DNA from 4 places in the Idiomarina sp. 017G genome. Region 2 is predicted to be linked to each of the others. Evidence: predicted binding sites of a transcription regulator. Region 2 holds the regulator's gene; each other region holds the start of a gene.
The links. Region 2 encodes sigma-54, which starts transcription at its own class of promoters, with help from an activator protein. Its sites were predicted from a motif close to GTTGGCACGNNNNTNGNNT; they were not measured.

Region 1 (4,146 bases), on a different contig from region 2:
GCTAACGCGGTCGCAAAAACTGGGTTTCTGGCTCTGTAAGTTTCATCAATACTGCTGCTAATTGAGTTAGCGTTTGCCAGGTTACTGGCCGTTGTATTCAGCCGTACAGACTGCGCACTCATGGCAGAACCGGTCACATTAAAAATATTAAACAGACTCATGACTTATTATCTCCCTTGTCCGCCCAGGGCTTTCTTCACACCGCTGATGCGGCCGTCAAGAAAGTTCATGGTCATTTCATACTCCAATGCATTTTGGGCATACAAGTTTTGTTCCAACTGCACATCAACGGTGTTGCCGTCGCCGGTATCCGGTTGAGATGGAGTGCGGAACTTCTCGGTTCCCTGGGGTTTTACTTCAACGCTGAAATGCTGTTCGTGAGTACGCGCCATTTTGTGGTTTTCCATACCGCGTTGCGCTTGCTGCAACGCTTGCTGGAAGTCCAGGCCTTTGGCTTTATAGCCGGGGGTATCGGCATTGGCAATATTGTTGGCAATAAGCTCCGCCCGCTGAGTGCGTACACCCAGCGTGTGTTGCTGTATTCCCATAAGCTTGTCCATGGAAAGTGCCATATTTTTGTCTCCACAGTGTTCGATAGTGAAGACAATGCAGGAAGTGTGCCAATTTAAAGAGGGGTTATTACTTTTTCAGGCGGATATTTCCTGTAGGAAACTATTTTCTTCGGTAAATGATACCTGGCTGGCAGCGGATCATCTCAAAATCCTCAGTAAGTCCGGAAATAGACTCAGAAGCACCAAGGAAAAGATAACCGCCGGGGTTCAGCGATTGCCGGAATTGGGCAATAATTTTCCGCTTTACTTCAGGGGCAAAGTAAATAAGGACATTGCGGCAAAAAATAACATCAAATTTGCCCAGCAGAGAATAGCTGTCCAGCAAGTTCAAATGACGGAAATGAATAAACTGTTTAAGCTCGTCTTTTACTCTCATGGAGCCGGCTTTCGTTTCGGCGTCCGTAAAAAACTTCTTTCGCCGTTCAGCCGACAAACCACGCGCAAGTGCCAGGCTATCGTACTCGCCAATGGCACACTGCTCGAGTACCTTATTGGAAATATCGGTTGCTGTTACTTTTATGCCAGCTCTTAGCCCACCCGGGTTCTTCGCCTTATACTCTAAGTACGTCATGGCAATAGAATAAGGCTCCTGCCCCGAGGAACAGGCGGCAGACCAAATCTTTAAAGGCCCGGCGTGATTTTTATATTCAGGGAGAATACGGTCATTCAAAATTTCAAACGGGTAAGTGTCACGAAACCATAAGGTTTCGTTGGTTGTCATGGCATCAATAACAGCCGCCCGCAAAGCCCGTTCACTTAGCTTCATTGAACGTTTTACAAGCTCCGCCAGCGAATCGATATTAAACCGGCCCATTAAAGGGCCTAACCGACTCTTCACCAGATACAGTTTACTCTCACCCAACACGATACCGCATTGATGCTCAAGGAACTGACGAAATTCCTGATACTCCGATAAACTTAATTCGCGATTTATCACGTTATATAAACAACTTCCGTTTCAGTTTCATTCGTTTCGTAGCCTGACGTTTAACGTCAGGTTCAATATTCTTACCCGGCACCTAAGTTTGCTACGAGACCGTAGCCTGACGTTCACGTCAGGTCGAATATCGCACCTGATGCAATAGCATCAGGCTACGCAATAACTTCTGTATTAAGCCATTTTTGTACGGCGGTCGCCAGTTCATCGGGATGAAACTTAGCAATAAAGTCATCGGCGCCCACTTTCTTCACCATAGCCTGATTGAATACACCACTCAATGATGTATGCAAAATAACATGGATATCACGTAAATCTGGGTCAGCTTTTAACTCGGCGGTAAGCGTATAACCGTCCATAACCGGCATTTCTACATCGGAGACCAAAACGGGCACATGAGGATGCACTAAGCCCCCCACTTCCTTGGCTTTATCTTTTAAGTAATCTAAAGCTTCTTTACCGTTCTTTTTGACTTCGAGCGTAATACCCAAAGACTGCAATGCACGTTTTATCTGGTTGCGGGCAACCGAAGAGTCATCCGTAATCAAAATGGTTAAATCTTCTTTTGCAACATTGATAGGTGCATTCGCGACTTCTTCGCTGACATCCATATTAGCCGGCATAATATCAGCTAATATGCGTTCCACATCAATAATTTCAATTAATTCATCTTCCACTTTGGTCACCGCGGTAAGATACGCATCTCTTCCGGTACCTTTGGGCGGCGGCATCACATCTTCCCAGTTGATGTTAATGATGCGATCAACCCCTTCAACCAAAAAGCCCTGAATGGTTCGGTTGTACTCAGCAATAATGACGAAACGATTCTGAATATCGGTTAGCGCCCGACCACCGGTCGCCATACTCAAGTCAATAATGGATATAGCCTGACCACGGATATGCGCAACGCCACGAACCAGAGGGTTACGATTAGGCATTGCGGTAAGTTTAGGGCATGGCAATACTTCGCGTACTTTAAATACGTTGATGCCGAAGCGCTGCCTACCGTTTAGATGAAACATTAATAGTTCCAGTCGGTTTTGACCGACCATTTGTGTGCGTTGATTCACTGAATCGAGAATGCTAGCCATTGTTCACTCCTGTTATGTGGCAGGCTACTTCTACTTCGGCACGGTATTTGCTTGTATCTACATTAACCATACTGAAACCATCGAACTGCCGATCTTTTGACGTTATACCGTTTTTTTCGGCACTCGACCAGATAACCTTAACGGATAACATCAGGAATTTTTATGATAGTACGTAAATCGCTGCTGATCAGTTCGATTTTTTTTATAGCTTGTAGCTTTAATTCCGTTAACGCAGAAACCAGAGGCTCGGAAGACAGTCAGCGTTTTAATTACAAAGCGTTACAGGAGCTGGCTCATAATTATGTAGAACAGCGGGTTTCAGCGCCGGATAATGGTCGTGTGGAAGTGGTTGCCAATAACCTCGACCCACGCATGGCTCCCAAAATTTGCTCGCAGCCACCAAAAGTTGGCCTGGCCACTAACGCCAACCTCGACAGCTACACCACCATTGAAATTGAGTGTGTGGCCTCAGCCAACTGGCGAACTTATGTACCCGTACGCATCTACCGCTACAAAAATGTTGTTACCGCGGCCTCACCTATGGCTCCGGGGCAAATGATAAGCGAAAGTGATTTAGTTTTTTCCGAAGTCGACCTTAACCGGGTTCGCTCCAATGTATTTACTGACATGACGGCTTTGGTTGGAGCGCGTATTAAAAAGCGCGTTGCCGCAGGTCAGGCAATAAGTGCCAGCGAGACATGTCTTGTATGTGAGGGGCAAAGCGTTACAATAGTTGCGCAAGATAAAACTTTGCGAATTACTGCAGCCGGAAGAGCCCTGGCTGATGGTCTCAAAGGTGAATCGGTTGTTGTTGAGAACGCGCGTTCGAACAAATCAATACAAGCGGTTGTCACAGGACTAAATGAAGTGACTGTTAATTTATAAAATGCTTAACAAGAACCTGACGTGAACGTCAGGCTACGTGCTAAAATTTTTATTAAAGTATTTTTAAGTGTGGTCGATAAGTAACCGAGACATATTATCTAGCGAGGCTAAAAACCATGTCAATTAACATTAACAATGCCGGGCTGAAAAATGCCAACATTGATAGCAAATCCAGCAGTCGTCAAGTACAGAGCGATGCTCCGGCGAAGCCTGCTGCGGTTTCGCAAAAAGGTGGTGAGGCCGTTTCGTTAACCAGCGAAGCGCAGCAACTGAATGGCTTACAGGAAAAAGCAATGAACAGCAGCGGCATTGACCAGGCCAAAGTTGATAAAATTAAAGCCGACATTGAAAGCGGCTCATACAAAATTAACGTTGAACAGCTGGCCAATAAACTGGCTCAGTTTGAGTCTGACCTGTTCAGTAACGGCAGCAACGAATAATGACCGTGTTGGCGCCTGTTAACGAGATATTACAGGATATGGCAGACTCGCTGGAAAACCTTGCGTTGTTACAACAACGTGAGCTTAATGCCATTGTCGAGCGCCAACACGCTGATGTTAATGCTATTGCCGACGCCAAAGAAAAAACGCTTATCCATATTAGCGAACTCGACCAGCAATTGGCTCAACACCCTGACAACGAACAGTTAAAAGACGACGCG
Region 2 (4,146 bases):
CCAAAACGCTTTAGTAAGGTGTTGTCGTCAGAGTCAATAAACAGAATTTCCGGTTCAACGCCTTTTGGCAAAAAGCTCAGAGAGTCCAGTAGCTCTTCGGAGTGCTCCGGTAAGTTGCGAACATCAATGCTAATGGCTATTTTTTGATACTGCTCTATGACTGCATGCACCAGAGTTGGTAGCAGGCTTATGGGTAAATTATCAACGCAATAAAAGCCTAAGTCCTCCAGTACGCGCAGAGCAATTGTCTTACCTGAGCCGGAGCGACCACTAACAATGATCAGTTGCATGGCGACTGCTCACCTTCGCCCACAAATAATTGATATAACGCTTTATCAGAATCTGCGTGGCGCAGTGCGCGAGTACAGTCTTTGTCGTTCATTCTTCTGGCCACTGTGGCCAATGTTTGTAGATGGTTCTCGTGCTCTGACTCCGGCACCAGAAGCGCGAAGATAATATCGACAGGCTGGTTGTCAATAGAATCGAATTCGATAGGTTCGTCTAAGGTCAGTAATACCGCTACCGGATGATTCGCATTAGGTAAGCGGCCATGAGGAATTGCGATACCTAAGCCAATTCCCGTACTGCCTAAACGCTCACGGTTTAACAGGCTCTCAAAAATGTCATGACGGGTAATGCCAGACAGCTTAGGGGCTACGATTTGACTAATGGTTTCAAGTAGTCGCTTTTTACTTGCGCCCTCGACTGCACACTTGGTGCAGTCGGGGCTTAACAATTCACTCAGTTGCATGGATTAATGTTGTTTCATTTTCTCTTTGTGTTTAATCACCTGACGGTCCAGTTTATTAATTAAACCGTCGATGGCCGCGTACATATCTTCGTGTTTTGCGTCGGCGAAAAGCTCACCGCCATTCACGTGCAGCGTAGCTTCCGCTTTTTGAATCGTTTTTTCAACATTTAGGATGACGTGAACATTAGTTATATGGTCAAAATGTCTTTCCAGCTTGGCAAATTTTGTGTCCACGTAGTCACGCAGAGCTTCGGTAATATCGATGTGATGACCGGTCAAATTAATTTGCATAACGTCTTCCTTCTGCAGTTAACAAAGTTACAAAAGACTTTTGCGTTGGCTCGATGATGGAATGTTTAACGATTCCCGATACTTCGCAATTGTCCTTCTTGCTACTTGGATACCTTGTTCGGCTATCAGTTCAGCAATCTTACTGTCACTTAACGGTTTACTGCGATTTTCAGCAGCGACCATCTTCTTAATTAAAGCACGTATTGCCGTGCTTGAACACTCGCCACCGCCCTCTGTACTGACATGACTTGAGAAAAAATATTTCAACTCAAATACGCCACTTGGGCAGTGTAAGTATTTTTGTGTCGTTACGCGTGAAATCGTACTTTCATGCATATCCACGGCTTCTGCAACATCGTTCAGAACCATTGGCTTCATAGCTTCTTCACCATGCTCAAAAAAGCCCTGTTGGCGTTGTACTATGCAATTGGCCACTTTCAGCAGCGTATCGTTTCTGCTCTCCAGGCTTTTTATGAACCAGCGCGCTTCTTGCGTATGGTTTTTTATGTACTGGCTGTCGGCTACTGACTTTGTTGCTTTACTCAAGGCCGCGTATTCTTCGTTCACTTTTAGTTTAGGTACGCTATCCGGGTTTAATTCGACCATCCAACGACCATTTTTTTTAGTAACGGCCACATCGGGAATAACATATTCAACGGGTTGCTGCGCAACTTGCTCCCCCGGGTGCGGGTGCAACTGTTGAATTAATCGCATAGTCTGACGTAAATCGTCTTCCGATAGCTTCAGTTTACGCTGAATGGTGCGAAAATCGCGACTGCCAAGTAAGTCCATATGTTCAGTCACTAAGCATAGAGCAACCTGCTTGTATTCAGTGTCGTCGCTTAGTTGACGTAATTGAATGGCAAGGCATTCACTGACGCTGCGTGCGCCGACACCTATTGGGTCGAAATGCTGAATACGCTTAAGCACCATGCAGACTTCTTCTGCCTCAACTTCGGGTAGGCGCACAGCTTCGATAATTTCATTAACATCAACCATTAGATAGCCATTGTCGTCTATGGCTTCAATAATGGCTTCAGCTATGGCGGTGTCTTCTTCCGAAAAATGAGAAAGTTGCATTTGCCAAAGCAGGTGATCCTGCAAAGACTCGCTGGTAGAGCCTTGATAGACTTCAAAATCGCCGTCAAAGGATTTACCTGAAGAGGCTGCACCGTTGGCCGGGGTATGACTGGAGTAGGTGTCGTCCCAACTGCTGTCGACCGGCAGTTCGTCAGGCATTTCCTGGGTTTTTATAACGTCGGATGTTTCCCGTTGGCTGTCGTCTCTTTCTTCAATATTGCGAGTTTCGGGTTGGTCCGCGTCGTTACTCGTTTCACCTTCAACCTCCAGCAGCGGGTTGCTGTCTAATGCATCCTGAATTTCTGACTGAAGATCGAGCGAGGAAAGCTGCAGCAGGCGGATAGCCTGTTGGAGTTGTGGCGTCATGGTCAGGTGCTGACCAATTTTTAGCTGCAGACTTTGCTTCATAATGACTGTCCCGGTATCACGTTATAGGGTGAACTGCTCACCGAGGTAAACGTCTCTAACCTGTTGATTCGATAATATACTTTCTGCATCCCCACTGGCAATAAGCTCACCATGACTGACAATATAAGCGTGTTCACAAACAGACAATGTCTCGCGAACGTTGTGATCAGTAATAAGTACACCAATACCACGTTGCTTTAAATGTTCAACAATCTTTTTAATATCAATAACCGAAATAGGGTCAACTCCGGCAAAAGGCTCGTCCAGCAAAATAAACGTAGGTTCTGCGGCTAAGGCTCGGGCAATTTCAACCCGACGACGTTCACCGCCGGACAGACTCATGCCCTGACTGTTTGCTATGTGGCCTATATGAAACTCTTCGAGCAAAGCATCAAGCTGTTCTTCACGCTCGTTGGTTGACAGTTCTTTACGAGTTTCCAGAATAGCCATCAGATTATCGCGCACGGTCAATTTGCGAAAAATGGACGCCTCTTGTGGCAAATACCCAATACCCCGGCGTGCCCGTTCATGCATTGGCAGTAAGGTAAGGTCATTGTCATCCAGCAGAATTTGACCTTTATCGCTATTAACCAAACCGACTATCATATAGAAGGTTGTGGTTTTACCTGCACCGTTGGGGCCCAGTAAACCAATAACCTGCCCCTGACTTACTTCCAAGCTAACGTCTTTAACGACTTGTCGGCTTTTGTAGCTTTTGGCTAAATGTTTGACTCGTAAAGTTGCCATATTAAGGGTTCTCGTTATTTTTTTCGTCGGTATCGGTTTTTGGTTTAGGTGTAAAAATAGTGATAACACGGCTGTCTTCTTCACCTGAACTGCTTGCCGTTACCGTTTGTTTATTCAAATCATAAGTAATCAAACTGCCGCTTGAGCTACTGCTACCTTGAGAGATGCGAGCGTCGCCACTAAGCTCCAGTCGCTGTTCCGACTGAAAATAGGTGATTTTTTTTGCTTCAGCGTTAATTTCATTGCCGTCGTCCAGCGTCTGGCTGTAAGTAGCAGGAGTGCCTTCTGCAATAAAAATATCTGCTTGCTCGGCGCTTTCGCTGGCGGATGCTTCTAGTCGATCGGCGCGGATTAATAAGGTGCCCTGACGAATAATAACGTTGTCCGTTAAAACCAGGCGGTTATTTTTAATATCAAGCTCTTCCTTACTCGACTCAACTTCCATGGGTTTACTAAAGTCAGACTTGCCCTGAGCCATAACCGCTGAGGGTATTAAGGCAACCAGGATCAGTTTACTCAGCAGGCTGGAAAATCGTTTTAACATGTCTTTTTAGCTCCATTCGTTCAGCTTTCAGATCCGCAGTCATACCGTTACCCCGAATTAATAGTCGTGGTCCGTGAATGCTTACAGGATGTTCTGTGCTCATTGACTCATTTTTTAAATCAACAATCAGGTACTCGGTTAACACTTGCTCGATGTGAGTATCCGGCTCTAAAGCAAGTATTTCAACATCATGCTCTAAAATCAGGGTTTGATCGTCGTAGAAAGTGCCTTGCGCGGCACTGACTTCCCAAAGCTCTTCGCCTTGTTCAGAAAAGACCGTGTAAACCGGACGCTTAAGTTCGGTCAGACCAATTTGGTTATAGTG
Region 3 (4,146 bases), on a different contig from region 2:
ACTGTAATTTAAATTGCGGATTGAAGGTTGAGCCAAAATCACTGTAGTCGTCATAACGACCGGCAACAGTCGCTTCCAATTGATCAGTAATTGGGATTAGGAACTCGACATAAGCAGCCCACTGATCACGCTCGGCTTCCGCTTGTACAGATTCGGTACCAAAAATTAATCCACGCTGGAACTGGTCATCTGGTTGGTCGAAAACGTCTTCCTGACGGTATTCAAGACCAGCAGCCATTGACACGTAGTGGTTACCTAGCTTGAATGCTTCGCCGGCAATACTTGCATCTACTGCGGTAAGGTGTGATTCACCGCGACGTACAAGTGACGTGTTGATAGCATCAATAACTTCCGGATCGTTGATGGTGCCGCCAAATGGGTTGTAGTTACCTGCGTTAATTTCTTCTTGTAAAAAATCAGTGCGGAGCCAGCCTTGTTCACGAGAGCCGGTTTGCATGCTTGAACTGCGGCCTTTTTGGTATGAGACATCCCAGCCCCAACCATTTAGGTCGCCACGCAAACCTGCGATGAAACGTAAGGTGTCCGATTCGATATCCCAAATACGGGCTCCGGCATCTATAGGACGAAAATAGTTGATATCAACTTGTTCACCAAAAGGATTATTTGGGTGGTCGGCAGGTACGTAAAGATCCGCATCACTATCAAGAGGAGTTGGTGCGCCACCAGCCTTTGAGCGGTTATGTTGGGCTGCTATTTCAATGTAGCCCTCAACGTCGCGTGAAAACTCTTTACTGGACTGAACAATTGCACCTACACGCTCTGCCTCCGGAAATATTTGTGCGTATGGACCGTAATCAAATACGCAAAAATCGCCGATTCTATTATCATCTTCATCAAATATATCTTTTGTTGCTTCAGGAGCACATGCAGGGTCCGCCGTTGACACCCCGTCTACAATGAAAGTGCCGGGGAACCCACGAGAAGAACGCTTGTCGGCTCCACCCCAGGGGGTTTGGTCTGCTGTCCCATTTCTGCCAAACTCTGAGCCCATAATTGAGGTGTTTTTCCAGTAGTCCAGAATTATTGTGGTGTTACTGTCATCGTCGCCAGTACCCCATACCAGGCTCATACTGGTTTCTTCATAGTTAACATCACCAGTGGTTCCACCGTGACTGGCGGTTAACTCAGTACCTACGAAATCGTCACGTAGAATGATGTTAACGACACCAGCAACGGCATCAGAACCGTATATAGCGGACGCACCGTCTTTAAGAATATCAATACGTTCAATGGCGGCTACCGGAATAGAGTTAATATCGACAAATGAGTTAGCAATTCCTTCAGCAAATGAAGAGACACCAACCCGACGTCCGTTTAGCAGAACCAGTGTAGAGTCCGCACCAAAGCCACGCAAACTGATAGCCGCAGCACCATTAGCGGTGGTGTCCTGACTGTTTCCCTGAGTTGAGAAGGTTCCGACACCTGCCGATGGTAAGCGCTCTAATAACTGTTGTAGGTTGTTAAAACCTGAGGCTTCAATGCTTTCTCTGTCAATTACCTCTACCGGAGAAGCGCCTTCCATATCGGTTCGTGAAATTCTTGAGCCAGTAACCTGAATGCGCTCAAGAGCGTCATCGTCTGCCTGACTGTTTCCTTGTTGTGCAAAGCTGGGGGCTGCGGTGAAAGTTGCGCCTATAGCTAATGCACAAAGAGAATGTTTAAACGTTATTTTCATTATTGTTTTCCCCTTTGCATTTGCGTTATATCGATTGAAAAAGTAACTTATATGTTAATTTTTATTACATTAATTTGACGATCATGCAAGGGTTGGTTATTCATTTTTAATGAATAATTATTCGTTTTGAGGCTAGATTAGACTAAAGTTTTAGTGAGGACGATGATTGTAAAAGTTTGTAAATAAAAAACCGCAGTCCGAAGACTGCGGTTTTTTTATGTCTTATGGAATCTCGGTTGATTAAGAGTTTTCGTCACCAGTCAGCTCTTCTAAGCGGCCACGAAGTTCTTCGTCGTTTTGCGCTTGCTGAATAATCATGTTGTACTCTTGCGGAGTTAGGCCAGCGTCTTCAACTGCTGCAATCATTTCTTCCTGTGCAGACTGTTGAATCTCACGAGCTTCTTCCTGGTTTTCAGCTTCCTGGAACTGGTCACGGTATTTTTCAGTAACACCCTGAACATCTTCCATAGCGGTTACAAACTTAACCAGCATGCCTTCAGAAATTTCCTGAGTTTGCTGCTGTTGTTGCTGAGCCATTGGATCTTGAGCTTGTTGCTCTTGAGCCATTGCGGCAGTGCTACCCAGTGCGAATACAGTTGCTAATGCGATAATTGTCTTTTGCATGATAATCTCCTAAATGAATTTATCAGTTTTAATTACGCTCTAACTAAAGCGAAGACTGTGCCAACTTTTCAATCAATTGATTTTTAAGAGATTTTTTTATTTGAAGAGTTTGCACACAGAAAAACCGCCCAAAAATGTGTATCCTTAGTACACAGTCAAAGGAGGCAGTGTGACAAAAAGATACAGTTGGCCACTATCCAGCTTGCAGCGGCGACTTCTTATTTATGTTGTTGTGCCTATGCTAATGATTTCCGGTGTGGCAATCAGTGTCGGCTTACAGGTTGCATCGGATGAAGCTAATGAACGTTTAAAGAGCGATCTGGAGCTGCTGGGTAGAGCTATTAGCTTACCCATTAGTGATGCGTTGCTGAATAATGATTTGTCCACAGTGCAGGCTAACCTGGACTCGGTGTTCAATATTGGCCGGGTTCACGGCGCGTCGGTGTATAACGTGTATGGTCAACAGGTAGCCGAAGCCGGCATTACTGAAACCGATTTAAGTAATAGTCAGTTGGCGCTGCAAACCGTACAGACGGGGGTCAGGCAAGATGACTACCGGCGGGTTGAGGGGCGCGATGTCTTCTCCCAGTTCCTGCCTATTGTTGACCGTGGTGGTCGCATTATTGGCTTATTACAGATAAACCGTCGTGCCAGTGACTTTGATGAGTCCTTTGAAACGCTGAGTCAATACGCCTGGCTCAGTTGGGCGGCGTTCGGCTTAATTACTATTGCGGTGTTGGTTTTTGGTCATTATCGCGGTGTTGGTCGGCATGTGGTGGCACTTAAGGACGCGATGTTGCGGGTGGCTGAAGGGAACCGCAGTACACGAGTTACACCGGCTGGCCCGTCAGAACTGCAGGAGGTTGCGCAGGGTTTCAACCGTATGCTCGATAGTATCACTGAGGCTGAGCAGGAGCTGGAGCAACGTCGGGAGCACGAGGCCTCACTACAACAGGCATTACGAGAGCAGGAAAAAATGGCGGCTATTGGTAGCGTCGCCAGTGGTGTTGCGCATGAGTTAGGTGCTCCGCTGACCGTTATTGACGGACGCGCCAGCCGATTACTACGCAACCATAAAGACGAAGACAGTCAGCGCCAACTAAAAGCCGTAAGAGGCCAGGTGCAGCGGTTAACCGGGTTGGTAAACCAGCTGCTCGCTTTCTCTCGCACGCCGGTACAGCAGCGCGAAGCCATTTCTCTACGTGACCTGATAGCAACAGCCATGACCAGCATAGAGTTTGAGCAGGATAAAGGGTCGGCCAAAGTAGTCATTAAGGAGCTTGTCGACGTTATTCTGAAAGTGGATATCAAGCGACTGGAACTGGCGTTGGTGAATGTTCTTCGCAATGGTTTGCAGGCCGCTGAATCGGAAGTTGCGGTGGCAGCTGAGTTTGCTGATGAGGGCGTCATTATCACCATTGATGACGACGGCGAAGGCTTGCCCGAGTCGATGAAAGATAAAGCCTTGCAGCCTTTTGAAACCAATAAACCTCAGGGCAAAGGTACCGGACTTGGTTTAACCATAGTTAAACACGTATTGAATGATCATAATGGGGAATTGTCTTTAACAAATAACCCCAACGGTGGCTGTCGGGTCACCTTGAGTTTACCTGCGCAATGCCTTCGGCAAGCAGTTATCAAAGGAGGTAGTGAATGACCGCAGCAAAAGCCATGATAGGCGTAATTGAGGATGATCCGGCTCTGCAGGAACTGCTGGTTGAAGAGCTGGAGGCCGAAGGCTATAAAGTTACGGCCTGGGGAAGTGTTGAGGCCTTCAAAAAGTCGGTAACACCATTGGATTTGGTTATCAGCGATATCCGCTTACC
Region 4 (4,146 bases), on a different contig from region 2:
ATCACTGACGTTTTTACCAATAGTGTGCAGCAGGAACAGGCCGTCTTCTTTGGTGCAGCGCAGAGCGACATCCATATAGTCGTCGTAGTTCTTCTGACCGACATGCTCAAACATTCCTAAGCTGATAACGCGGTCAAACTGTTCGTCCAGCTCGCGGTAGTCCTGTAGCCGGAATTCTACCGGAAGACCTTTGCAGCGCTCTTTGCCAAGGGCTACCTGCTCTTTGGATATAGTGACACCAACACATTCGACACCGTAGTTTTCAGCGGCATACTGCATGAAGCTGCCCCAGCCACAACCAATATCAAGAACGCGCATGCCTGGCTTCAATCCCAGCTTTTTACAGCACAGTTCAAGTTTATGCCGTTGTGCTTCGTCAACGTCTTTGGCTTTTTCCCAGTAACCACAGGTGTAAACCATACGCTCATCGAGCATAGACTGATAAAGGTCATTGCCCATGTCGTAATGATGCTGACCAACCTCCCAGGCTTTGGATTTACTTTGTAAGTTGAAGACTCGGCTTTTTAAGGAATGGAAAATAAGGCGGGCGGGGTTAACTTCATCCTGAATGCCGGAGCGCAGTAGCTGGAAGAAAAACTGGTCAAGCGATTCGGCGTCCCACAAACGAGCCATATAAGATTCACCCAAGCCAAGATTACCGCGCGACAGTGCCTGATCAAATACGGTTTCATCGTGAACCTGCATATCCCAGGCTCTGTCACCGTTAATGCGGATATCTGCTTTTGCTAAAAGCTCTTCAACATACTCTCGTGATGTCGACATATTTGTTCGCCCATTCCGGAAAATGATGGTTAAAAACGTTATCAAGAATGGGCGAAACTGGCAATAAAAAGCCTTTTACCCGTCTTTTTTCGACGTAAACTCAGGGTAAGCTTCAACGCCGCAATCGACTTGATCTAAGCCGATATATTCCTGCTCTTTAGTTACACGAATGCCCAATATTAGCTTCAGTATAGCCCAGACAATAAGACTACTGAAAAACACCCAGCAGAAAATGGTACCGACACCGGCTAACTGAATAACAAAGCTGGCACCGTCATCGCTGAGCGGCACCACAAGGGTACCGAAAATACCGACCACACCGTGTACCGAAATAGCACCGACCGGATCGTCAATGTGGAGCTTATCCAGCCCAATAATGGAGAGCACGACAATAAGCCCCGCAATAAAGCCGATAACGCCGGCAAGCCAGGGTTCTGGGGTAACAGGTTGTGCGGTAATGGCAACCAGACCGGCTAAGGCACCGTTTAAAATCATGGTTAAATCGGCTTTTTTCCACAACAGCTTAGTAAATAGCAGCGTGGCGATAGTGCCAGCTGCGGCCGAGGTATTAGTGTTTACCATGGCGCGGGCTATGGCATTGGCATCGTCAACGGTGCTTAGCGCTAACTGTGAACCGCCGTTAAAACCAAACCAGCCAAACCAGAGAATGAAGGTACCCAGCGCGGCCAGTGGCATATTAGAGCCGGGTAAAGCGTTGATACTGCCATCACTCAGGTATTTACCGGAGCGCGGGCCAAGTAAAAGAACCGCAGCAAGTGCCGCTGATGCACCGGTTAAATGCACAATGCTGGAGCCGGCAAAATCGACAAAGCCCCATTCCGTCAGCATTCCACCGCCCCAGGTCCATAAGCCCTGTACCGGATAAATGACCGCACTAAGCACGACACAGAACAGCAGAAAGCTCATTAGCTTCATACGCTCGGCAACGGCACCTGAGACTATCGACATAGCAGTAGCAACGAACACCATCTGAAAAAAGAAATTAGCGTCAGCCGCGTAAGCTGAGGTTGAAGGATCGGGGTACATGACTTTGTAGCCGATAACCAGGTAAACAATACAGGCGATGGCGTAGAGCACGATGTTTTTGGTCAGAATTTCGGTGGTGTTTTTGCTTCTGACCAGACCCGCCTCCAGCATGGAAAAACCAGCCGCCATCCACATAACCAGCGCCCCGGATATGAGTAAGTAAAAGGTGTCTACCGCGAAAGTGAGTTGTTGTAAGTTTTGTGCTTCCATGATGGGCTCCTTAAAGGGCGTCTTGGTCGGTTTCGCCAGTGCGTATGCGAACGCATTGCTCCAGCGGCATAACGAATATTTTTCCGTCGCCGATATTGCCGGTATGAGCCGCGGCAATGACTACTTCCAGAGCTCGTTCGACGGTTTCGTCGGGAACCGCCAGTTCAATTTTCATTTTGGGCAGGAAGTCGACTTGATATTCGGCGCCCCGGTACAGTTCGGTATGCCCCTTTTGACGTCCTACTCCCCGGACTTCGGTTACTGTCAGGCCTTTACAGCCAATTTCAAACAGCGCTTGCTTCACATCCTCCAGCTTGAAGGGTTTGATTAACGCAACGAGCATTTTCATGGTGCTTTCCTTATTAAAATATTGTTAAGCAACCCTTTAACTTCACGAAGCGTGCCAGAATTTAACTAGCTGATATTTATGAATAAATAATATTTACGTAATTTTTCTGCACAAAAAACGTGCGCCCCTTCTGTGCATTGCACCAAAAGTGCTATTGAACCAAAAGGGTACAGGGGAGATACTATTTACCTACAGTAGCGAATGATTAAGGGTGCAGTGGCATGAGAGTTGGCGCGCGGCAGAGCGATCTTATCGGGCAGACGGATTTACTTCGTATACCGTCGCTGTCTGATTTAACCGGATGCGATATCTTTATTAAATGCGAGTTCCAGAATCCGGGCGGCTCCATTAAGGATCGCGCGGCTAAGCAACTGATTGATGACGCTATGGAACGCGGCGAGTTAAAGCCGGGTATGACGGTGGTTGAAGGTACCGCCGGTAATACCGGTATTGGCCTGGCTGTTGTGGCAAAGTCTTACGGCTTGCGTATGTTAGCGGTCATGCCCAATGACCAGACACCGGAGAAAGAGCGCATGATCCGCTTGCATGGCGGTGAACTGATGGCGGTTGATCCGGTTCCTTTTAAGAACGAAAACCACTTCTACCATACGGCGCGCCGTTTAGCGGAAGAACGCGATGATTGCTGGTGGGCTAACCAATTTGAAAACACCAGTAATGCTCGTGCGCATTACCTTCATACTGGCCCGGAAATATGGGAACAAACCGAAGGGAGAATTGACGCTCTGGTGTCTGTGGCTGGAACCGGTGGCACCATTGGTGGTAACTCTCGCTTCTTAAAAGAGCAGAACCCGGAACTGGATGTTTGGGTGGTTGACCCGGATGGTTCCGGTATCTATGAGTTTTTACGCAGCGGCGAATATGTGTCGAATGGCGGCTCTATGACGGAGGGCATTGGTATTATGCGGCTAGTGGATAATTTCCGCCAGGCACGTATTGATCACGCGGTTAATTTGCCCGATCAAGATTTAGTGACGTTGTCACGTTATATCCGAGACGAAGATGGTATTGTTCTGGGGAGTAGCTCGGCGCTAAACGTGGCTGGTGCGTTGGCCGCAGCTTTACGAAAAGGTCCGGGACACCGCATTGTGACCTTTTCCTGTGACTTGGGTGAACGTTCGGTGAGTAAGCTGTACAACCCGGAATATTTGCGCGGACGCGGGTTAAACCCTGACCCGGAACCCATTGACGTATTAATGACGCGTTATCGCGAGCTTGGCGATAAGGTACTAGAGGTTAACTGGAACAATGACTAAACGTATTTTTGGGTGTTTGTTTTTATTGGTATCAGCAACCGCAGTTCAGGCGCAGGACGAGACGCCGGATGCGCCGTTCCATGACCTTCAAGTTCCGCAGTTTCTGGACATTGCGCACCGCGGTGCTTCCGGTTATTTACCCGAGCACACTCAGGCCAGCACCGTTATGGCTCATGGGCTGGGAGCGGACTTCATAGAGCAAGACGTGCAACTGAGCCGTGACAGCGTTCCGGTCGTTCTGCATGATGAAATTCTGGACCATGTCACCAATGTCTCCGAAGTGTTTCCGGAAAAGCATCGTCCCGATGGTAAATACTATGTGGTCGATTTTTCGCTGGAAGAGCTTAAACAGTTAACTATGGTCGCCCGGCATAAAGATTATGAGCTGGTTTACCCTAAGCGATTTTCTCACCCCGATGTTCACTTTCCTATACAAACGCTGGATGAGGAAATCAAACTGATTCAGGAGCTGAATCGCGTTCG

Region 1: flgA (flagellar basal body P-ring formation chaperone FlgA) is a predicted target of sigma-54. The motif match lies at 2,635-2,653, and genes of this name have one in related genera.
Region 3: DEU30_RS13035 (DUF4168 domain-containing protein) is a predicted target of sigma-54. The motif match lies at 2,367-2,385, and genes of this name have one in related genera.
Region 4: DEU30_RS05710 (P-II family nitrogen regulator) is a predicted target of sigma-54. The motif match lies at 2,430-2,448, and genes of this name have one in related genera.

What each region holds. Positions count from the first base shown of each region.
Region 1 is NZ_SNWT01000001.1:29,059-33,204, reverse strand. It holds gene flgC (flagellar basal body rod protein FlgC) at 1-161, opposite strand, end outside; gene flgB (flagellar basal body rod protein FlgB) at 168-572, opposite strand; gene DEU30_RS00155 (protein-glutamate O-methyltransferase CheR) at 673-1,509, opposite strand; gene DEU30_RS00150 (chemotaxis protein CheV) at 1,665-2,600, opposite strand; gene flgA (flagellar basal body P-ring formation chaperone FlgA) at 2,763-3,485, shown strand; gene flgM (flagellar biosynthesis anti-sigma factor FlgM) at 3,602-3,925, shown strand; gene flgN (flagellar export chaperone FlgN) at 3,925-4,146, shown strand, end outside.
Region 2 is NZ_SNWT01000006.1:95,271-99,416, forward strand. It holds gene rapZ (RNase adapter RapZ) at 1-290, opposite strand, end outside; gene ptsN (PTS IIA-like nitrogen regulatory protein PtsN) at 281-751, opposite strand; gene hpf (ribosome hibernation promoting factor) at 755-1,042, opposite strand; gene DEU30_RS09220 (RNA polymerase factor sigma-54) at 1,070-2,530, opposite strand; gene lptB (LPS export ABC transporter ATP-binding protein) at 2,552-3,277, opposite strand; gene lptA (lipopolysaccharide transport periplasmic protein LptA) at 3,279-3,821, opposite strand; gene lptC (LPS export ABC transporter periplasmic protein LptC) at 3,790-4,146, opposite strand, start outside.
Region 3 is NZ_SNWT01000013.1:19,820-23,965, forward strand. It holds gene DEU30_RS13030 (TonB-dependent receptor) at 1-1,696, opposite strand, end outside; gene DEU30_RS13035 (DUF4168 domain-containing protein) at 1,937-2,320, opposite strand; gene DEU30_RS13040 (HAMP domain-containing sensor histidine kinase) at 2,490-3,977, shown strand; gene DEU30_RS13045 (sigma-54 dependent transcriptional regulator) at 3,974-4,146, shown strand, end outside.
Region 4 is NZ_SNWT01000002.1:127,110-131,255, forward strand. It holds gene cfa (cyclopropane fatty acyl phospholipid synthase) at 1-783, opposite strand, end outside; gene DEU30_RS05705 (ammonium transporter) at 859-2,040, opposite strand; gene DEU30_RS05710 (P-II family nitrogen regulator) at 2,051-2,389, opposite strand; gene DEU30_RS05715 (cysteine synthase A) at 2,611-3,663, shown strand; gene glpQ (glycerophosphodiester phosphodiesterase) at 3,656-4,146, shown strand, end outside.